DNA from 3 places in the Alteromonas sp. 4NH20-0056 genome. Region 2 is predicted to be linked to each of the others. Evidence: predicted binding sites of a transcription regulator. Region 2 holds the regulator's gene; each other region holds the start of a gene.

Region 1 (7,671 bases), on a different contig from region 2:
ATAAAGTTTACGTGCACTTTATTGAATTTGGTATTTGAATCCATTTTCTGTTTGATTTGTTTAACAATGGGTTCAAATTTAAAGCAATGAGGGCACCAAAACGAAAAGTACTCAGTAATTACAGGTTTATCTGTCGCTTCTTCATCAAGGACGACGTAATGTGTACCTTCTTTCCATTTCATTGGGCCTTCTTGGGCACAAGCGCTTAACGGCAGCATCATCGCCATTAAAAACAGTACTGCAAACTTTTTCATTGAGTAAGTTCCTATAAAAGAATAATAGTTATCATTACGAAGGTTACCACAGGCGTTTGCTGTTCACTAGCGTACGCGACCAGCGTACAAAAAAATCCCATGAATCAATGCGTAACGCTTTGCATTTGTGACGTGATTTCAGCAGGTATAGCACGCCCATTATTGATGGGCTTGCTATACCCTATTCGTTACATTTGATAAGCAAGCGTAAGCAAGGTACGACGCTCCTGCCCTTGGTAACCAATAATGTCCTCAAAGTCTGCATTAAACGCATTATTAACTTTCAATGCCACAGAAAGCGCATCGGTCAGTTGATACTGAACGTTAAACGTCGCTAAGGTATAGGCTGACAATGCTATTGTTTGTGACGGTTCAGGAAACGGTGGGAAAAACGTATCAAAACGCGTTCCCGTATACGCTAACTTGGCATAAACAGATAGCTTATCTATGCCGAGAGACGAAGAGGCAGTAAGTGCGCCTTGATGTCTAGCTCTGCGTAGTTCAGTCGCAGACGAGGTGTTGTCAGGCTGTTCGGCGTCAAGGTAGCTATAGCTTGCAGAGAACGCCGCCCATGACGTCGACCATGTCATTTCTGTATCTATGCCTCGACGTTTACTTTCGCCTTCTACATTGTCGGCGGTGAATACACCTAAATCTGGCGCGAAGACAAACCCATTTATTTCATTTTCTAGCCGTGCGTTATATGCACTGACTTGCCAGCTAAGGTTTTGTGTACTGCCTCGTAACCCTAATTCAACCTCTTCACTCTTTTCTGGAGTAAGAGAGGGGTTGCCGGCAAAGCTGTCGGGGAAAAAGCCAAACCGCTCGGTGAAAGTGGGGGTTTTAACCGCTTTACCTACACTCGAAAATAGCGCGACATTAGGGGATATATCCCACGTTAGACCAGCACGATAGGTTGTTGCGTTTTTAAACTCACTATTGTCATCAAGCCGAGCACTAAGCGTTGTAAACAAGGTTTGAGATAAGTGACGAGAAGCTTCACCAAAGATACTGAGGGTGTTGTCGTGTTGCTTTTGGTTAGGGTCGCCAAAGTTAACTGGCCCTCGCTGCGAAAACAAACGCTGCAGGTATTCGCTACCGGCAGCAATATTCCACTGGTCGAGGCTAAATGTATTGGTCCAGTTTAACTCCAGTCTTTCGCCCGTTGTGCCACCGGCATCTGTTCCTTGGGTCGTATTGTCATTTTCGTCTTTTCTATATTGAAAAGCGATGACAGAGGCATAATCACTTTCCAATGGTGTATATCGCCATTGTAATTTTGTACTTAGTTGCGAGCCGTCGGTACGGTTATTCGCATCAGTCGGCAACCCAGTAGTGACAAAATCGGTTCCATCGTAGTCATTGTTGTACGCTACCGTTCTAAGCGCCGCAATAAACGTGTGAACATCGGTTACTGAATAATTAGCATTAACGCCTGCGGTTACGTTTTCATAGCCATCGTCTTCACTTCCCATGCGGGATATATTATCGCCATCGGTCACAAAATAATTGGCATACGCGTTCACGCCAAGATTGTCGAACTGCGAGGCCGAATTCACGCTACCGCGAAAGGTATCTTGCGTGCCGCCTGATAGCGAAAGCGTTACGTCTGCATCGTCGTTGCCATGCTGGCCCGCTCGTGTGGTTATGCTGAGCACGCCACCAATAGCACCACTGCCCCATAAAGCACTTTGTGGCCCTCTTAACAGCTCAATTCGAACGACATTTGCAGTAGTAAGGTGGGCTAAGTCGATAAGACTCCCTTGACCAATATCGTTCGCTATCACGCCATCGATAAGTACTAGCAAGTGATTGGTCTCGCCGCCTCTGACGCGCATTTCCGTTAAACCACCAGGGCTGCCTGACTGCGATAAGCTTACACCAGGTAATCCTCTGATAAGTTCAGTTAATTGCACGGCACCAGATGCATTGATGTCATCTTCTGTTAACACTGAAATCGACGTAGGAATTTTTGTAATGCTTACGGGTATGCGTGAGCCTGTAACAGTAAGGGTTTCAACGTCTTGTTGCTGCGCAGCTGCATGATTAAACAGGCAGGATAAAGTAGTAACGGCTAGGGCCGCATTAAAGCGTTTTGTGAGTATTGTCATGATAGTTCTCGCAATGTACTCCGCCCGAGTACATGGGTGAATGAATGGCAGCATAGCTACCGTAAGGCTTAGGCCGGTATCCGGGCTCACTCACCAATACATGGATCTTTTACCTTCCCACCGCAAAATGACACTGTGCGGCAGTGGTGTTTAAAAGATAATACACACGTGTGTATTGAGTTTACCGTTGCGGGGGCAGCATCAGCATTTCACTGATTTCCCGTTTAACATCGCGACATGCTTTTTCAATCAAGTCAGGCATAACACACCATAAAAATGACAAAAAATTCACTTGCAACGCACCAAAGCGGCGAGAAGTATATATAAGTGACTGAATAATAGCGAGGGAAGGCCTTATGCTAAAACGTGACAAGTCATCACGTTTTACATTAAGGCCTTTACATTATGTACGTAGTTAACCGTGCGAGGGAATTAAAAGCCGAGTTTCAACGGCGGCTCTTGCATGGCTGACATTTGTTCTTTCAGTGATAAAATTTGGCCTTCCCAATATTTATCTTCTGCAAACCAAGGGAAAGCGCGAGGAAACGCGGGATCTTCCCAACGTCGAGATAGCCACGCCATGTAGTGGACCATTCGCATGGCTCGCAGCGGTTCTATTAAAGAAAGCTGTTTCGTGTCGAAAGGGTGGAACTCTTCATAAGCTTCGATAAGGGTATCGAGCTGTATTAGTTGCTGCTGCCTATCGCCACTTAACATCATCCATAAATCTTGAATGGCTGGCCCCATTCGGCAGTCATCTAAGTCAACGAAGGTAGGCCCGTCGCGCCACAATATATTGCCGGGGTGACAATCACCATGCAGGCGAATGGGATTAGAACAGGAGTAAGCGCTTGTCGCTTTTTTAATAACAGGGTGCATGATGGCGAAAAAAGCGGTTTTCAAATGTTCTGGCAATAAGGTGCTGTTTTCAAGCACGCGCAAGGGCTCATCAAGATAGCTTGTTACATCTACTGCTGGACGCGTGCGAAAAGGTGTCGCTTGAGAAACGCGGTGTATACGCCCGATAAAGCGTCCCATCCACTCTAACTGGTCTAAATTGTCGTTTTCAAACTGGCGGCCACCTACTGATGGAAATACCGCAAAACGATAGTCATTGTGTTGATGCAGTGTTTTCCCGTTGATGGCCAATGGCGCGACGATGGGAATTTCATTTTCTGCGAGTTCATGAGCAAAGTCGTGCTCTTCTTGAATTTGCTCGTTGCTCCAACGGCCTGGCCGATAAAACTTGGCTACGTAGCGTTTTGTGTCGTCGGCTAAGAATTGATATACCCGATTTTCGTAACTATTAAGCGCGAGTAAACCGCTTTCAAGAAAAATGCCCTGGCTTTCCAGGGCATCTAATATGGTATCTGGGCTAAGCCCAGAAAAGGAAAAGTCTGTCATCGATATAGGAACTTCGTTGGCTCATCTACCGTAATAACGTCACCGTCTGGCGTGGTCGTTGTTACGCTAATCTGAATTTCTGTTACCACATCTTCCAGATTATACGGGTCGGTTGCAACCGAAATCGGTGTACTGTACAGCTCGCCCCCAACAACCGTCACTTCTTGTTCACCATAATATGAATAGTCGGGTAGCCCTTTCACACTAATCTGGTATGTACGCGTTTGCTGAGATTTATTGAGTACTTTTATCGTGTAGACATTTTCAATCAAGCCTTCGTTTGTCTCGCGATAAAGAGAATTACGATCGCGTATTATGTCTACTTCAAGCGTGCTTCTAAATAAAATATTAGCCACGAGCAGGCCCGTCATAATCACTAATACAATAAAGTAACCGATTAATTTGGGGCGAATGATATGGGTTTTGCCGCCTGAAAGCTCTTCTTCAGACGTAAAGCTAATCAGCCCCTTAGGGTAGTCCATCTTTTCCATGACCCCATTACATGCATCGACGCAGGCCCCACAGTTGATGCATTCGTACTGCAAGCCATTTCTAATATCGATACCTGTTGGGCATACTTGAACGCATAAATTACAGTCAATACAGTCGCCCAAACCTTTTTCTTTCACTTGCTCGTGACTAAGCTTTCTTGGGCGAGGCCCCCGAGCTTCCCCACGTGTTGCGTTGTACGACACGGTAAAAGTGTCTTTATCAAACATAGCCGATTGGAAGCGTGCATATGGGCAAATATGCGTACACATAATTTCGCGCATATACCCTGCATTTCCATAGGTACAAACTGCGAAAAAGATAACGGAGAAGCCTGCGGCGAAACTGGTATTAAACGTAAAGAAGTCGATGAAAAGCGTACCAATGGGCGTAAAATAGCCGACAAATGTTAATGCAGTAAGTAAAGCAACACTTACCCAAGCCGTTTGTTTAAGCGTTTTTCTTATAAACTTATCGGCATCCATTGGGCGGTCATCAAGCTTTATACGCTTATTTCTTGGCCCTTCTATCTTTTCCTCAAACCACGTATAGATATAAACCCAAGTGGTTTGCGGGCACATAAAACCGCACCATACTCGGCCGGCGAATGTGGTGACAAAAAACAGCGCGAAGGCCGAAACAATAAAAATATAGGCAAGGAGCGTTAAGTCTTGAGGCCATAAGGTAAGGCCAAAAATAGTAAAGCGCTGTTCAATAATGTCCAATAATACCGCTTGTTGCCCGTTATATTGAATCCACGGAATAGCAGCAAACAACCCAAGAAAAATGAGCCCGAAGAAACGACGAAAAGACTCGAGAGGCCCTTTAACAGCGCGCACATAAATTCGACTTCTTGCGCTTTGTCGCTTCCCTTCGCGCTTTGGCTTATGGACCTTAACCGGCGTGACATTTTTTACCGGTATTTGTTCATTCATAGTACTACCTTAGCTACCTACAACTGCTGTTACTGCGCAGTATAACAGTACGCACATGCGCATGTTTAATTTAGATCAAGAATGTTAAGCATGATCTAAATTATTTGGCTTTCAGTCAATACTGAAAGTTCAGAAATTAAGTTTTTTAATAGTTGGTGTAGGAATAGGGAGGCAAGCGTGCCTGTGAAAATGAACGAAATAGGCGTGAATGGGTCTATAATTATACGTGATTGTTAAGATAATTGACGCTTTCGATACCATGGTATAGTTATTGTTATTATCTAATAAATGATAATGCAGTATGCTTTAACGTCGACCAGTCTTGTTTTGTAAAGGAAGGAAATGTTACGGGCTTTTATTGTATTCGCAGAAATCGTGGTGCTAATTATCGTTTTGCGTTCGTCATTTGTTCAATATCTTTTTTCTGATGCGCAACGCGTCGTGTCAGGGTGGTTCGTGACACTTGCAGAAATGCCCGAACAGAACGAGTTAGAGGCCCTGCGAGAGACGGTAAAGCAGCGTCTTCCTCCACTAAGACCCTATCAGGACAGTTATTTGTCGGCGATCACGGAAAATAAAAGTACGTTGAAACGATTCAATACGAAATACTGCGATGGCAATGACATTAATCCCAACTTTACGGGAACCAGCAGAGCGCAGCTTTGTCTTATTATTAAACAATCTCCCTTGTTAGGACGTACTGATTGATATGTGATGATTTGATAGCATCACGTTAATCATAGGCTAGCGTCTATTGTTCACCGTGTGCGTGGTGCGCGCAGCGAAAAGAGTGAGGAACATTATGTCATTGTCAAAAAAGGGCACAGTAACATGCAGTGCTGTGCTGCTTCTCCTTGGAACTTATGTGTCCGGAACATCTGCAGCAGAAGTCAAGATTACGTGGGAAAAGCCAGAATCGTTTACCGACGTTAGGCCCTCTAATGAGTCGCGTAAGCGCTTTCGTGAGCGGACGTTGAATGAGTTAGAGGCGCATATTAATGAATTAGCGTCATCATTGCCTGAACACTATGTGTTGTCTATGACAGTAACTAACCTCGATCTGGCAGGGCAAGTGTGGCCAGCGCAGTTTGTCGGTATGGGGAATAACGTAGGTAACGACGTAAGATTAATCCAACGGGTTGATATTCCCCGCATGAACTTTACCTATTCGTTGAATGGCGAAAATAGCAAAGTACTAAAGGAAGATGACGTTAAACTAAAAGATATGGCGTTTCTAGAGAGTCATACACGTAGGCGAGCCAACGAAAATTTAGCCTATGAAAAAGCGATGTTAGATGCCTGGTTTAATGATACCTTCGCCGAACATGTTATGAAGCCTAATAGCTAATACGGTTAATGCGTAGGTTGACATGCAGCCATAAAAAAACGCCGCGATGATAATTTATCATCGCGGCGTTTTTACTGCTCTAGCTATTATTTACAAGTAGTCAAATTCACTGCCTGAAACGGCAAGCGTACTGTCAGGGCCCGCGGTGTACGCTGCTTTATGTGCGTCACGACGAGGCATAATACGCTCAATGAAGAAGTCTCTCGTTTTCTTCTTAGACGACGCTAATACCGCATTATCTCCTGATTCGGCTTTGTCCGCCATGCTATACCACAGCACACCTAGAAGTGAATAGGCGCTGTAGGCAAGGAAATCATTCGCTGCCGATGCAGCCGTGGTTCCGTCCATGCCTAGACATGCTTTAGAAGAGGTATGCCATTCATCTAATACTGTTTGTGCCGCTTGTTTTGCGTCAGCATCGTTGATGTCGTTAACCAATTCGATGAACGCCTGATACGTTGCTTCCATCATCTGGCCGCCGTCACGAGTCAGTTTACGACCAATCAAATCAAGCGCTTGAATACCATTGGTTCCTTCGTAAAGCATCGCGATACGAACGTCACGCATAAGCTGCTCCATACCCCATTCACGAATGAAGCCATGACCACCAAGCACTTGTACGCCTAAACTGGTCGTTTCAAGACCCATATCGGTCATGTAGGCTTTACAAATTGGTGTTAAGAATTGAAGCACTTTTTCCGCGTGCTCTTGTTCTTCTTGTGTGCCGAGCTTTTCGATATCCATGTACTTAGCATACAGAAGCGACAATGCACGAGAGCCTTCAATTTGAGACTTCTGCGTGAGCAACATGCGGGCAACATCAGGTTGAAACACAATCGGATCGGCTTTTCCGTCAGGGTTTTGTATACCTTGTGGCGCGCGAGATTGAACACGCTCACGGGCGTAGGTAAGTGCACCTTGATACGACGCTTCAGCAGCCCCTAGACCTTGAAGGCCAACTTGGAAGCGTGCGTCGTTCATCATAGTAAACATGCATGCCAAGCCTTGGTTCTCTTCACCCACAAGCCATCCAGTTGCACCATCGAAGTTCATGACACAGGTCGGGCTCGCCTTTATTCCCATCTTGTGTTCGATACTACCTACTGACAGGCTATTTGCTTCGCCTGGTT
Region 2 (7,671 bases):
GGGCGATACATTAATTGCCGCCTTCCTCGTTAGCGACTCACTGCGAAAAGACGCAGCTGACACGCTCAATTTACTTAAAAAGAATGACCTCATCGTATTAAGTGGTGATACCCAAAGTAACGTAGACGCATTAACTGCAAACCTGCCGGTGTCTATCGCCCAAGGCGGACTTTCACCAGCGGGAAAATACGAACGTGTTAAACAGCTTCAAGCTGATGGACGACGCGTGCTGATGATGGGCGATGGAATTAACGACGCGCCCGTACTGGCCAGTGCAGATGTTGCCGTAGCGGTTGGAAACGCGACCGATGTTGCCAGAACCGCTGCGGACGTTATTTTGCTGGGTGATAGCTTATTGTCAGTTCCTTTGCTAATGGATGTTGCCCAGCGTGTTAAAGTTAAAATACGTCAAAATATTGCGTGGTCCATTGGCTATAACCTAATTATTCTTCCGTTCGCGGTTTCTGGCTTATTGTCGCCGTGGATGGCGGTGGTCGGCATGTCGCTAAGCAGTATAATTGTTGTGACTAATTCAACCCGTTTATTGAGATAACAGCATGAGCATTATTTATGTACTAATTCCGGTTGCCATCATCATCGTTGCACTGGCCATTGTTATCTTTTTTTGGGCGGTAAAATCAAATCAATTTGAAGACTTAGACCGACAAGGCTACAGTATTCTGTTTGACGATGACCTTCCACCTGAAGAAAAGAAGTTGGCTGAACAACGGAAAAAAATTCAACAAGATAGCGAGCAACAATGACAGATTTTAATCTCCTTTCTGCGTTCCTTATCGGTCTCGCTGGAGGTGTTCATTGCGTCGGGATGTGCGGCGGCATTGTTGTTGCACTTCGTATGGGAAGTCCTTCACACGCTTCGCCACTGCCGTTTACGCTTATGTACAATACGGGCCGAATTATAAGTTATACCATCGCTGGCGCGTTAACCGGCGCAATTGGTAGTATGTTAACCCGCTCATTTCCCCACGCACCAACCATACTTTCGGTACTCAGTGGCGTCATGCTCATTATGTTAGCGTTGTATTTAGGCAATTGGTACAAAGGTCTTACTGCGCTAGAGTCGATAGGACAAGGTATATTCAAACGCATTCAACCTTATTCTAAACGCTTTATTCCTTTTGCTACACCACTACACGCCCTTCCCTACGGATTCATCTGGGGTTGGCTGCCATGTGGGTTGGTTTATTCAACACTTACATGGTCTCTCGCATCATCCGGCCCTCTCGATGGCGCGCTGATTATGTTGTTTTTTGGGCTTGGAACCTTACCAACACTGATTGCTGCGAGTTATAGTGTTGATTATCTGGTACGTGGGTTTAAACACGCCGTAACACGCCAACTTATTGCGTGTGTGTTATTGATGTATGCGATTTTATTAATTTATCGAGCAATCTTTTAACGAAAGTAGTAACATCACAAAAAAAGATGAATGTAATATTCGGAGCAAACTATGAGCCAAGGAAGCCAATTTTCAATACATTGTCAAAATTGTAGCTTTAGTCATTTATGTTTACCGGTTGCGTTAAACAAAACAGAGATTGAGTCTCTCGATGATATTATCGAACGTAAAAAGCCGCTACATAAAGGCGATGCGCTGATAAATTCTGGTGACAAGTTTGTTTCATTATTTGCTGTTAGAACGGGCTCCTTTAAATCTTTTGTCACAAATCAAGATGGCGAAGAACAGGTCATTGGTTTTCATTTCCCTGGTGACATCATTGGTTTTGATGCACTTAGAGAAAACCGCCACCCCAGCTACACCCAAGCGTTAGAAACCGCAATGGTGTGCGAGCTTCCTTATGAGACACTTGATGAAATGTCGATGCAATTTCCTAAATTACGTCAACAGATCATGAGTTTTATGAGTGCTGAAATTAAGCAAGACCATGACATGATAATGTTGTTGAACAAACGCACTGCCGAAGAGCGCTTACTTTACTTCATTAATCATTTGTCGCAGCGTTTTGAAGAACGCGGTTTCTCTCATAGAGAGTTTCACCTCACTATGACAAGAAACGAGATAGGTAACTATCTAGGCCTCACCATAGAAACCATTAGCCGTTTACTCAGCCGTTTTCAAAAAGAAGGGTTAATTAAAGTCGATGGTAGACTTATCAGCATTCTCGACTTCGATTCAATCAATAGCCGCTTAAGTGTGTTGAGCGGCCCAAGTATCGTGTGCAACGGATAATGAGAATTAAACGTCCCTTGATCTGAAACAAGTAACATTTTAAGAAATACCTATTACACTTAAATCATAGTAATGTTCCAACTGCTCTAGTGGGAGAATTTATGATTGAGTACAAGCACATACTAGCCGTTATCGACTTAGAACGTGAAGATCACCCCGCCCTCCAGCGTGCTTTAGAACTTTCAGAAAAAACCGGGGCAACAGTAACTGCCTTGCTCGTGGTTTACGACCTGTCGTATGACATGACAACGATGCTTAGCCCCGAAGAACGCGAGGCCATGCGCGATGCTGTCACTGCAGATCACGCCAAATGGTTTTCCGATAGCCTTAAGAATCTCAATATCGCTAATGTTGATATCGTGGTTGAATGGTGTAACCGTTCGTACGAATCCATTATTCATTACACTATCGACAACAACATCGATTTAGTGGTGAAAGCTACTAAGAAACATGACGATCTCGTCTCTGTTATATTCACTCCTACTGATTGGCACCTCTTAAGAAAAAGCCCGTGCCCGGTATTACTTGTCAAAGATCACGATTGGCCGGAGGATGGTGAAATAATCGCGGCCATTAATGTTGGGACCGAAGATGAAGAACACGCGCAATTAAATGAAAAGATCACCGTCATCGCTGGTGATTACGCGAGATTATTGAGCGGTAACGTTAACTTAGTGAATAGCTTTCCGTCCACGCCGCTTAACATTGCAATAGAAGTCCCCGAGTTTGACCCCGAACAGTACTACGATGCAGTTAAAAACCATCATCAGGAGGAAATGATAAAACATGCCACTAAATACGGCATTCATGAATCCCGTTGTTTTGTGAAAGAAGGGGTGCCAGAAAAAGTCATACCGCAGCTGGCAAAAGAGAAAGACGCTGAACTTGTGATCATCGGTACGGTTGGAAGAACGGGTTTCTCAGCCGCTTTGATTGGCAATACGGCAGAGCATGTTATCGACAAACTGCAGTGCGACGTACTCGCCGTTAAACCGGAAGGGTTTGTTAGCCCTCTCGCGAAGGGGTAATATGGGTTGAATAACAGCGCCGTTGTAACAACATCATATTATGCCCCTCGTTAATTTCTTCACGCTTTGTTGTAGCTATAATTGCTGTATAATGTGGCGTTTTGAATTAAGCAGTTTTAACCACTATGAATCTAAGCGCAGAACGTGCGGGGCTTGCCACAACGCCTTCGGCAAAGAGCAAACAAAAATACAGTTTCAATAAACTCCAAAAGCGTCTTCGCCGCAATGTAGGCAAGGCCGTTAGCGATTTTGGAATGATTGAGAATAACGATAAAGTAATGGTGTGCCTGTCAGGGGGAAAAGACAGCTACACCATGCTCGATATCCTTATGTATTTAAAGAAAATTGCGCCTATTCATTTTGATATTATTGCGGTTAACCTCGATCAGAAACAGCCAGGCTTTCCCGAACATATTCTTCCTGAGTATTTAGACACCATTGGTGTTGAATACAAGATAGTCGAAGAAGATACTTATTCTATCGTTAAAGACAAAATTCCTGAGGGAAAAACAACCTGCTCACTGTGTTCGAGACTGCGTCGCGGTATCTTATACCGCACTGCAAAAGAACTTGGTGCAACTAAAATCGCGCTCGGTCATCACCGAGACGACATGTTGGAAACGTTCTTTTTGAATATGTTTCATGGTGGTAAATTGAAATCAATGCCACCTAAATTGGTTAGTGACAACGGTGAGCATATTGTTATTCGCCCCCTCGCTTACTGTACTGAAAATGACATTGCAAAATATTCCCAAATAGCGGAATTCCCTATTATTCCGTGCAACCTGTGCGGCTCACAAGAAAATTTGCAGCGTCAAAATATCAAAAACATGTTACAAGATTGGAATAAACGTTTTCCTGGTCGAATAGAGTCGATGTTTACCGCCCTCCAAAATGTTGCACCATCTCACTTGGTGGATAAAAACTTACATGATTTTTCCGCAATAACAACACAAAACGGCCCGGTAGAAGATGGCGATATTGGCTTTGACGCTCCCTCTTTTAACCACACGCCAGTCGACGACAGCGATGTTGATAGCGACAGTATTCAAGTAGTAAATATAATGGAACCTAAATAAATGAAAATAGGCCTCGCACTTGGTGCTGGAGCAGCACGGGGATGGACACACATTGGTATTATTCAAGCATTAGAAAAGCTTGGGATTAAGATAGACGTTGTTGCTGGCTGTTCTATTGGTGCTTATGTAGGCGCGGCTTATGCAAGCGGCAAGCTTGAAGGGTTGAAAGAATGGTCTTGTTCGCTGTCAGAGTGGCAAGTGTTAGCGCTGATGGGCGTAGGTCTTCGAAGAGGTGGTCTTGCGAGTGGTCAAAAAGTATTTGATAAACTGGCAAACGAGTTCTGTGCTCCGACCTATGAAGAAATGGAAAAGCCTTTCGCGTCGGTGGCTACCGATCTCTATACTGGTCGTGAAGTCATCTTTAATGCTGGTGAAGTAGGCAATACTATACAAGCCTCTTGCGCTATCCCTGCCCTTTTCACTCCTGTCGCATACGAAAATCGCTGGCTTGTAGACGGCGCAGTGGTTAATCCCGTACCCGTAAATTTATGCCGTCAGTTAGGTGCCGATTTTGTTATTGCGGTTAATCTCAATGCCGATTTTCGACCGCTGCGTTTAGAAAAGTTGCGCCAAGATCATGAAGAAAACCAGCGTAAAACAGAAGACTTCTTTACCAAAAGCCAGAACGTATTGCGTCAATGGTTTTCACCAGATAATAAAGCAGAAGGTGAAGAATCAGAAAGTACTGAACTGGTAGATACCGCCACCGAAGTAGTTACTAAACCAATAAAAAGTAATCCGCCCGGAATAATGAGCGTGATGAGTAGCTCATTAGAGATTCTGCAGGCTCGCGTCACACGGTCGAGGCTTGCCGGCGATCCTCCGGATATCTTGATTGAGCCTCAGTTAACCGATGTCGGTATTATGGAATTTCATCGAGCGGAAGAGCTCTGCATAAAAGGTGAAGAAACCATTAACCGATTAGCAGAGCAAATTCGTTATCAGTTATTAACTTGAAGCAATTGCAGTAATTCGAAGTGGAGCGTGGGGTAATGTTAAGGTTTCCCCTTTCTTTAGCCAGCTCTCTTCAATGCGCAGAACGCCCTTAACTATGGATAAACCTTCTTTGGTACGATAGTCGAGGTCTTTATCTTCAAACTGAATCATCAAGCCTGTGACTGAAGGCATCATAAACGATAAAAAGCTTCCCATTTCGTTAAAGAATGCTTCGTATTGCTCATATAAAAATTGAAGGTCCTCGTTTGTATAAGAGGCTTTCAAATAGGAGGGCTGCGTTTCTAGCTGAACAGACATATCGCAAACGTTTGCACGTTCTTCTAACGAAATTTTGACATAGGCATCGGCAAGTTTAAGTGCGCGTTCTAAGGGAACAGTAAAGCGTCCCTCGTCCGTAATAGACAATGCCATTGTCTTTTTATCGGTAACGATATCGGCCGATTCTATAGCACACAAACGCCCTTCACCTACACGTAAAAAACCAAAAGCGAATTGAAGCGCTTGCGTGTCTTCATTATCAAGTTTCTTTACATGGCTATAAAAACGACTGTAATCCACGTCAATGGTTTCAGCTGCAACGCTGTTTAAAAATAACATACTTGATAGCAGTACAATCTTGCGTATCATTCGCTCAAAAACTCCTCGTTATATTGGATCATTGCTTGTAATTCTTCTACATAAGCAGCGCCACGTTCAGAATAATTCATTAGCCCTTCAGCCAGTGCGATACCGCTAATGGGTAATTGATTTGCGCGTAAACGACTTCGTATTTCTCGAAGCTCATTGTACGCATCGTGACGATTTAAGTTTCGCATGTAGGTGTACGTTGCGCGAGAGGCATTATCGAATTTAGCCACTTCGTGTGATGCGCCGTCATTACGCCGGCTTGGTACAAATCCGCAGCCTTTAGAGAAACACCACAATCCAAAGAAGTTGTAACCTTTTCGGGCGAACCGACTGGTTCCCCAGGCCGATTCATTTGCTGCTTGGACTAGCACCAACTCAACCGGCACAACATCTATTTTATCCAATAGCGCAAGCAACGTATGATTCAGTGAAAGTTCATCGTTAACACGATATTCCTTTACTAACCACGCCACCCTTTCGTTATCGTCTTCGCTTAGCATTTGATTGGTCAAAGATTGGCGATAGAGCGTTTGAACATAATGCCGCAAAGACAGGAGGTATTGATTCTGCTTCTCAACCTCGGGGCGTAAATAATCAAAGAACGCTTTTTTCTTCGCTTTGGTGTCTGTATATGCTGTGAAATCGGGTACCCCCTTTTTCGTTTGAATGGTTTCAGGTATATCAAGTACATCCGGCTCATCTTTGGTCAATATTAGTGCATTGATAACAATGACAGCTAATACACCCAGCGTGACTAAAACTATTTTTAACGTTTCACGTTTATGCATCAAAAGTAGACTCGTTCGTGGACTTCTCGTTGCTCTCAGGCGAACTATTTTCACTCCCGAAGAGATCATTATAGAGTAAGCCGAACACACTAAAGTAAAGTGGAAGCACCCATACTAACGATAAACCGAACGTCAAAGGCGCGGTAATAAACAGCAGTACAAAAACTGCAAAAATAGCTGAAATTTTTGTCCAATAAACGTTGAATACTTTGCAAGATAGTATGATTGCGCGAATCGGCGTCATCTGTTTATCCGACACCAGCATCAATGAAAAAATACTTGCCATCCATACATATACGCCAGGTACAACAAGCAAAATCAAGCCGAGTTGAACAACGATAGAAATGATTAGCTGGGTCAGTGCAAGTACGAAGATAATCGGTAAGAAGCTGAACATAGAAAATACGTTCGTAGGCTCACGACGGGCATGTGCAACGCCCAACATGTATAAGCCTGTAATAAGTGGTGACAGTACAAATACAGCCGCAATTTCAATAATAGATTGATTCTCTATCACGTATGAGCCATCGTCATTAAGTGTGATAAAGCTCTGAGTCACTATTCCCAACATAACAAACGCAAGGAAAAGGACAAATACACCTTGAAACAATGTCGAAAAGTTTCCTTTAACGAATTGGTTCGCGCGCATAAATACTGACTTCACATCAATATCACGCTCACCTGACAGTGTGTTTGCGATGACGCTATCTTCAGGTTTTTCACGTTTACTATTATTTTCCACGCATTCCTCTATCACTGCGGGCTATTTCGGCCAGATTATACAGCATTTCTTGACCTCACCCCAACGTGTACAAAAATTTAACCCACAACCAACTTCACTGCTAAGCCTATAAGTAGTACGCCCATGACACGGTCAAGCCAATAACCCTTTCGCCCGATGAGCTCAGCCACTTTGCTGGTGCTTAACAAATAAGACAAAAAGCAAAACCATACACCAGTGGCTATCGCAAGATATAAAC
Region 3 (7,671 bases), on a different contig from region 2:
ATTCGCATGCCAAGCTGATGCGCCTCATCAATTTCACTCACCCATTGAGTAAGTGTTTGCCGATAAGCATTTTTTTCTTTTATCACTGCTAAGTTACCGTTGTAATCATTCAGGTTAAAAAGGTGAAGCTATTGCTTCACCTCTATTCAATAACGTGGATTATTCAGCGTCTTCGGGTCTATCCATATTTTCCGTAGACTCTAGCCACATGGCGTTAATAATGCCAAATGAACATGCGAGTAACACACCTAATATCCAAGCGAAATACCACATCATCGTCTCCTTAATAAATTGTGTGAGATTGATCTAAGTCGTCGTTTTTAATGCGGCCACGCATTACGTAGAAGCTATATGCGGTATAGCTAAGCACGATGGGTACGAAGATACAGGCAACAATAAACATCACGTTCAACGTAAGATGGCTTGAAGTGGCATCCCAAACTGTCAAACTCGCTTGCGGCATGGTGATACTTGGCATCAAGAACGGGAACATTGAAAGGCCTGCCGTTAAAATCACACCGGCAATGAACAGCGCACTAGATACGAAAGCAAGTCCCGCATTTCCTCTCTTAGAGAAATATGCACAGGCTAATCCCGCGGCAATACCTAACACTGGTGCAATTATCATAAGGGGGTATGCGTGGTAGTTATTCATCCATGCACCTGCCTCTATAGCTACCTCTTTTTTAAGTGGGTTTGATGTAGCAAGCGTATCTACCGTTGAGGTGATCACAAACCCATCTAAACCAAAGGCCACCCACACACCCGCTAATATGAATAAGGTAACACCCACTAGGCTTAACACCACAGAGACCGCCCGAGCGCGCACTGCAATAAAGCCATCGGTTTTCATCTGAAGCCATGTTGCGCCATGATTAAGCAAAATCGCTACCGACAGCAAGCCGCTCACGAGTGCAAAAGGCGTTAACAAACCAAAAAACGAGCCTGTGTAGGTTGAGCGTAGCGTACTGTCCATTTCAAATGGTACGCCTAGCAACAAGTTGCCAAATGCCACGCCAAAAATCAGTGATGGAATGATGCCACCAGCGAATAAGGCCCAGTCCCACGCTTTGCGCCACTGCGGGTTAGGCAGTTTACTGCGATAATCAAAACCAATAGGACGCATCCATAGTGCAATTAATGTCAGCGCTAACGCCAAATAGAACCCTGAAAACGCGGTGGCGTAAATAATGGGCCATGCGGCAAAAATGGCGCCACCGGCTGTAATAAACCACACCTGGTTACCATCCCAATGCGGGCCAATAGTATTTATCATTACGCGGCGTTCTTTATCGTTTTTACCAATAAGTGTAAGTAGCGCGCCCACCCCAAGGTCAAATCCGTCTGTGACGGCAAAACCAATAAGCAGCACTCCAACCAAACACCACCAGATTACACGGAGTAGTTCATAATCAATCATGCGTTTGCTCCCTTAGTCTCTAAATCAATAAGGGTAATATCTGTTTCAGGCTGCTCTGGAGCCGGCGGAACAGGGCCTTTTTTGGCGAATTTCTTCATTAAGTAAAACGCCACAATAAACATCACGGTGTAGAATGTACTGTATGCCACCAACGTTGTAACGATGTCACTGATCGCAAGGTTTGACGCTGAGGCATGTACAGGCAACACCTCGGCTATAGACCATGGCTGGCGACCGTATTCAGCCACAAACCATCCTGCTTCACTGGCAATCCATGGCAAAGGTAAGCTAAATAGCGACGCTTTAAGTAACCAACGAGGCTGGGTAATTTTATGCTTTGTGCTGTAGTAAAATGCGCAAAGGAATAACGCCAACATCAGGAACCCAGATGCCACCATTAGACGAAAACTCCAAAATAGCGGCGCAACAGGCGGAATGCTGTAATCAACGGCTTGTTGTAACGCAGTATCGCTAGGGTTGGAAACATCATCAGTAAAAGGCTCAAGAAGCATGGCATAACCAAGGCTGTCTTTATGCGCTTCAAAAGCTGCACGTTGCGCTGGTGAGGCAGTGCCATTGCGCACAGCGTCAAGTACCTCATAGGCCTTAATGCCATCAAGAATACGCACTTCGTTTTCACGTTTTAACGCTTTAATTCCCTTTACTTCTTCGGTAAGTGACCGAGTAGCAATAATGCCCATTGCCCAAGGGATTTGCAGTGCATAGTCGGTTGTCTCGGTTTCATCATTCGGAATACCGAATACTGTGAATGGAGCGGGTGCAGGATGTGTCTCATACTCGGCTTCAACAGCGGCAAGCTTAACCTTCTGCACATCGCCAAGTTCATAACCACTTTCATCGCCTAAAACAATGACTGACAACGTAGCAGCTAAACCAAAGCTTGCTGCGATAGCAAAAGAACGACGAGCAAACGCAATATGCTTGTGATTAAGTAGGTAGTAACTTGAAATGGCAAGAACAAATATGGCGCCAGTGACATACCCTGCTGACACGGTATGCACAAATTTCACCTGTGCCACTGGGTTGAACACAACCTCAGCAAAACTGGTCATTTCCATACGCATGGCTTCAAAATTAAACTCAGCGCCTACCGGATATTGCATCCAGCCATTTGCAATTAATATCCACAGCGCAGAGAAATTAGAACCAATAGCGACTAACCACGTTGCCATAAGATGCTTAACTTTGGTCATTTTGTCCCAACCAAAGAAGAACAACCCGACAAACGTTGACTCTAAAAAGAACGCCATCAGGCCTTCGATCGCAAGCGGTGCGCCAAAAATGTCGCCTACGTAATGAGAATAGTAAGACCAGTTCATACCAAACTGGAATTCCATGGTGAGGCCAGTAGCAACACCGATAGCGAAATTAATACCAAACAACTTGCCCCAAAATTGGGTCATTTGCTTGTAAATTTCTTTACCCGTCATCACATACACCGACTCCATGATGGCAAGCAAAAAGCTAAGCCCTAATGTAAGGGGCACAAATATAAAGTGGAACATTGCGGTTAACGCAAATTGCCACCGCGATAGTTCTATTAACGTATCGCTCATGGAACTTCTCCCTTCTTATCGCACAGGTATGTGCTATCAACAGTTATTAATGTGTAGTTAGCGTAAAGCTAGTAATCAGTAAGCTCATGAGCATGCTTTGTGCCAGCGTCACTACATAGAACGAAAAAGTCACGGCGACACGAGGAATGCTTCCATTTCCTTACTGTACGAGCACATTATTTCATGGCAAAAAAAGAAGAGATTTGATCTATCGCAAGGTGAGAAAATAGTTTTTGAGCCATTTATGGCAGCTGAGAGACAAAAATGGCACAGACATATTCAAAAACGAAAAGATATTTACTAAGTAACTAAGCGAAGCGCGGGAAGCTATACCCCTATTCTTTCGCACTGTATGGCGAATAGGTAAGGGTAAACGCACCACGTAAACTGCCTACGTCAAATCCTGTCGCCTGATCGTCAGGATAAGCAGCATTAATAGCCTGCTGAACGCTTGGTGATATAGCGTTGCCGTGACAAGCAGTGCATACTTGGCCGGTTTGAATCGCAGACATATACCGCATTTGGCCGGTGTTTTCATTGTACTGAATAGCCTCTAGTGGACCTTGTACGTTTGATGCTAGTGCTTGTGCAAACGCATTCAACTGCTCATGCTCCCACGCGTCGGCCGCATTATCTGAATTACGGACTTTTAGTGCCGTGCGCCCTACTTGCCACCCGTTAATGCTTAGCTCTTGTGCAATAGGCCCAGCGCTAAGACGGCAAGCATGAATGCCTTCTTCCAACCCATTGGTTTGAATCGCTTGTTTCAAGGTTGCTTTTAGCGCACCACCTAGCGCTTTTGCATGTATTCTAGCTTCATTCACTTTCTCTGATGGAACTGTTACCGCAACACTATGACCGCTTACTATTGCTGCACTGAGGCACGCGATTAACGTAAAATTTTTCATTTAATTACCTTTGAAAGTGAAGGCCAGGACGTTATTTTTCCTGCTCTTAATAAATCCCATTACCCCATTCCTTGGGCTAATCCTAACCTCTTACTAACAAGTGTTGTGCCATTATGGTAATCTCAATATTTGTATTACGTTTTTTGATAAAGGAAAGCTGGTTGTGAATATTGCTATTGTTCAAGCAATGATAGACGCGATTGACAAGCCTGCCATATTCATCAATCAAGACTATATTATCGAAGCCGTAAATACGCCTTATCGCGACACCTACCCGGTCAATATAAAGCCCGGCTTTAGCAAATGTTTCACCGTTTCACATAACAAAACTAAGCCGTGCGATCAGTGCGGTGAAACCTGTCCTATGACGCAATGCAAAGAGACAGGAAGAAGTGCAAGTACTGTACATATCCACTCTACTAATCAAGGTCAAAGTTACTGTGACATTCTTATGCGGCCGGTGCATGACAGCACCGGAGAACTCCTAGGCTACTTAGAAATATTGGACAAGCTTGCATTCGCCTCTAACAACCCGTCAGAAGGTAAGATGATTGGTGAGTCTGCAGCATTTAAGACGATGTTAAACAAGATAAATCGTGCGGCAAAGTCTGATATCGCCGTGCTTCTTCAGGGTGAAACCGGCACCGGAAAAGAGTTGGTGTCTCAAGCGCTTCATAGCAGCAGTAACAGGGCAGATAAGCCCTTTATTGTAATTGAATGTACGGGCCTCACCGATGCTTTATTCGAAAGTGAGCTTTTCGGTTATGAAAAGGGGGCATTTACGGGAGCAACAACAAATAAAAAAGGGTTGGTTGAGGCGGCCAATGGTGGAACCTTATTTTTTGACGAAATTGGCGACGTTCCCCTTTCTATGCAAGTTAAACTACTACGGCTGTTGGAAACGCAAACCTACCGGCCCGTAGGAAGCGTACATATTAAGCAAGCAAACTTCAGGTTAGTATGTGCAAGCCACAAAGACCTAAAAGCCATGGTAGCAACCGGCGCTTTTCGACAAGACCTCTACTACCGAATTGCGGGTTTCCCCATATTTCTGCCTCCTCTACGAGAGCGTCAGGACGATATCATTCTGCTGTGTGAGCATATTTTATCTAGCTTTTCTGACAAGAAACGACTTCACAAAAATGCCAAGCAAGCCCTTATGCAATATCCCTTTCCGGGCAATGTGCGAGAGCTGAAAAACGTTGTAGAACAAGCATCACTGCTTGCAGATGAAAACACGATTTTTGAAAGCGATTTACCCGACAGCGTTTTTGAAAAAAAAGACGATGAGGCGTTAGAAGGCATTGTTCCACTTGAGGTGGTTGAGGCAAATTATTTAGCTAATATTGTTCAAGGTTACACTGGCTCGATAGCCGACCTAGCCGAGTCTTTGAATGTCAGCAAGCGTACTTTATATCGAAAGTTGCAAGCATTAGGTCTTAAGCTTCCATAATAAGAATATTACGCTGGCATTAAAATAATTTTCGCTTTTTGTAGCCACCAACACTTTATTTTGAGTAGTATAAAAAGACATTGGTTTATGAGGTTTATATGCGCCTTTCATCTTTCATTAGTTTTTTGGTGTGCTTTACGCTGCTGTTGCAAAATGCAATGGCGTTAGGGCTTGCATCATATTCAATGGAAAAGGCCCATGCTTTCGCTGGCAATGACGTAGAGCTCATTTGTACTGGCAAAACCATGCGTTACATCTCGTTGAGTCAAACCGATGCACTTGGCGAGTTCGTATTCATTAACCCCGACGTGCTAGACGCGCCTGCTGAGCATGTTGATTGTACAAACAGCGTACTTGCCGACGTACCCCAAACCGATGATGTCTATGTATCATCGATAACGACATTACCCCTTGTACGTTACCGTGCGCTTGTTCAGCGTATTGCCCAACGCCCTTACACACTGTTTCCCTTCACGGTATCGCTAGGTAGAGCACCTCCTCACGCATAACAACCCTTCGCTTTCGATACTGACGCGTTGTCAGTCAATGTATTTTACATGTTGGATTTGTTATGAAAAAAACTGCTATCGCGCTGGCCGTTGTTGCCGCCAGTCATTCGCTTCATGTTGACGCAAGTAGCGCGTCGACCACCGAAATTATTACCGTCATTGGCGCACCGGTTACGTTAACCGAACATGAATCTGTCAATGCCTCGACAAATACTGAGGCTGACTTTGGCGACCAATTAGATAATCTAGCGGGTGTCTCAATTACGCGTAATGGCCCGGTGACGGGGCTGGTTCAATACCGAGGGTTATACGGCGACCGTGTGGGTATTAGCGTTGACGGTGTTAACATTACTGGAGCGGGACCAAATGGAATGGATTCTCCACTTTCCCATGTCCTGCCGGAGGTAGGCCTTACCGCCACACTCTATCGAGGGATTGTACCGGTGAGTGCTGGTGTACAAACGCTAGGTGGGCAGTTACGTATTCAGTCTGATGCCGTTTCACTGTTTAGTCATGAAAACGGAGTAAGCGGGGCGATCCAAGGCGCGCTCGTCTCGCCCGGCAGCGGGCAACAGTATCAAGGCAATGTATTTTACAAACTCGATAATGCTTTTGTGAGCGCAGCGTTTACACACCAGCAACGTAACAATAGAGAAGACGGTAACGGCGATAACATCGTCAATAGTCATTATCTTCGTAATGGTGCAAAGCTGCGTGCCGGGTACACGCTAGGCGATCATCAGATAGATGTCAGTTATCAACGCCTAAACACTAACCAAAGTGGAACCCCTGCATTGGCAATGGATATCGGCTTTATAGATGCCGAATGGTACAAGCTTGGATATCGATACACCCCGAATGAATCGCAAACCCTAACGATAGATGTGTTTGGCAATAGCAACCAACACGCCATGGATAATTTTCGCCAACGCCCGTTGATGATGCCAACCATGTCTCGTGAGAACAACGCAGACGCGATAGCACGAGGTGCAGATGTAACGTATACCACTGTTGATGGGAGCAGCGAATTTACAGTCGGCGCAAACATGCATCAAAGCGAAAACAACTCGGTAATCACCAACCCGAACAATGCGATGTTTTCGATTAAGAACTTTACCGACACAACGCGTGATACCTACAGTTTATTTAGCGAATATCAGCGTCAATATGAAAACGTAAATTATGTGCTAGGTGCTCGATACACGTCGGTGACTATGGACGCTGAAAACGCAGGCTCTAGTATGGCAATGATGAACGATGCTATCGCTGCCCTAGTAAACACGTTTAATAGTACGGACAAACGCGACACGTATGGCATGCTTGATTTGGCCGCTACGGTTGAAATTCCAACGAGTGACAATGTCACGGTGTTCCTTGGCGCGTCGCAAAAAAATCGTGCCCCCACCTATTTTGAGCGCTATACCTGGTTGCCACTGGGTATATCAGGCGGCATGGCTGACGGCTTCAATTATATTGGCAACCTAGATTTAGATAACGAAACCGCACGACAAATAGAACTAGGCCTTCATATGGAGTATGGCGGTTTTGTACTGTCGCCTCGCCTTTTCTATCAAGATATTGAAGACTATATTGCCGGAACGCCTAGCACCAATATGGCGGCTAATATGTTTTCTACTATGATGACGGGTAACGCGCCATTTCAATGGAACAATACAGACGCTGTCATCAAGGGGTTTGACGTAACCTTAGATGGATACCTTACTGATAATCTTCGCCTCTCTATGGTTGCAGGGTATAGCCACGCTAATAGAGATGATATTGATGACGCACTTTTTCGTATTGC

Evidence for each region. The regulator FNR, encoded in region 2, switches genes on or off when oxygen is low (the NO sensors DNR and NnrR bind a similar motif). The targets are predictions, from matches to a motif close to TTGATCTAGATCAA.
Region 1: a site for FNR is predicted at 5,259-5,272, ahead of ccoG (cytochrome c oxidase accessory protein CcoG). Genes of this name have one in related genera too.
Region 3: a site for FNR is predicted at 3,201-3,214, ahead of AC27EZ_RS09925 (cytochrome ubiquinol oxidase subunit I). Genes of this name have one in related genera too.

The regions. Positions count from the first base shown of each region.
Region 1 covers NZ_BAAJLS010000001.1:720,554-728,224, reverse strand. Annotated here, with positions in the region: gene AC27EZ_RS03225 (thiol:disulfide interchange protein DsbA/DsbL) at 1-254, opposite strand, end outside; gene AC27EZ_RS03220 (TonB-dependent receptor plug domain-containing protein) at 443-2,365, opposite strand; cobalamin riboswitch at 2,420-2,654, opposite strand; gene AC27EZ_RS03215 (serine/threonine protein kinase) at 2,798-3,769, opposite strand; gene ccoG (cytochrome c oxidase accessory protein CcoG) at 3,766-5,193, opposite strand; gene AC27EZ_RS03205 (hypothetical protein) at 5,536-5,901, shown strand; gene AC27EZ_RS03200 (DUF3016 domain-containing protein) at 5,996-6,541, shown strand; gene AC27EZ_RS03195 (acyl-CoA dehydrogenase family protein) at 6,632-7,671, opposite strand, start outside.
Region 2 covers NZ_BAAJLS010000005.1:304,341-312,011, forward strand. Annotated here, with positions in the region: gene AC27EZ_RS11775 (heavy metal translocating P-type ATPase) at 1-553, shown strand, start outside; gene ccoS (cbb3-type cytochrome oxidase assembly protein CcoS) at 558-764, shown strand; gene AC27EZ_RS11785 (sulfite exporter TauE/SafE family protein) at 761-1,420, shown strand; gene fnr (fumarate/nitrate reduction transcriptional regulator Fnr) at 1,472-2,212, shown strand; gene uspE (universal stress protein UspE) at 2,314-3,240, shown strand; gene ttcA (tRNA 2-thiocytidine(32) synthetase TtcA) at 3,366-4,319, shown strand; gene AC27EZ_RS11805 (patatin-like phospholipase family protein) at 4,320-5,276, shown strand; gene AC27EZ_RS11810 (DUF2987 domain-containing protein) at 5,268-5,903, opposite strand; gene AC27EZ_RS11815 (glucosaminidase domain-containing protein) at 5,900-6,691, opposite strand; gene AC27EZ_RS11820 (stress protein) at 6,684-7,433, opposite strand; gene AC27EZ_RS11825 (LysE family translocator) at 7,511-7,671, opposite strand, start outside.
Region 3 covers NZ_BAAJLS010000004.1:283,095-290,765, reverse strand. Annotated here, with positions in the region: gene AC27EZ_RS09940 (ATP-binding cassette domain-containing protein) at 1-86, opposite strand, end outside; gene cydX (cytochrome bd-I oxidase subunit CydX) at 160-273, opposite strand; gene cydB (cytochrome d ubiquinol oxidase subunit II) at 284-1,420, opposite strand; gene AC27EZ_RS09925 (cytochrome ubiquinol oxidase subunit I) at 1,417-2,997, opposite strand; gene AC27EZ_RS09920 (Tll0287-like domain-containing protein) at 3,333-3,905, opposite strand; gene AC27EZ_RS09915 (sigma-54 interaction domain-containing protein) at 4,093-5,358, shown strand; gene AC27EZ_RS09910 (hypothetical protein) at 5,457-5,867, shown strand; gene AC27EZ_RS09905 (TonB-dependent receptor) at 5,930-7,671, shown strand, end outside.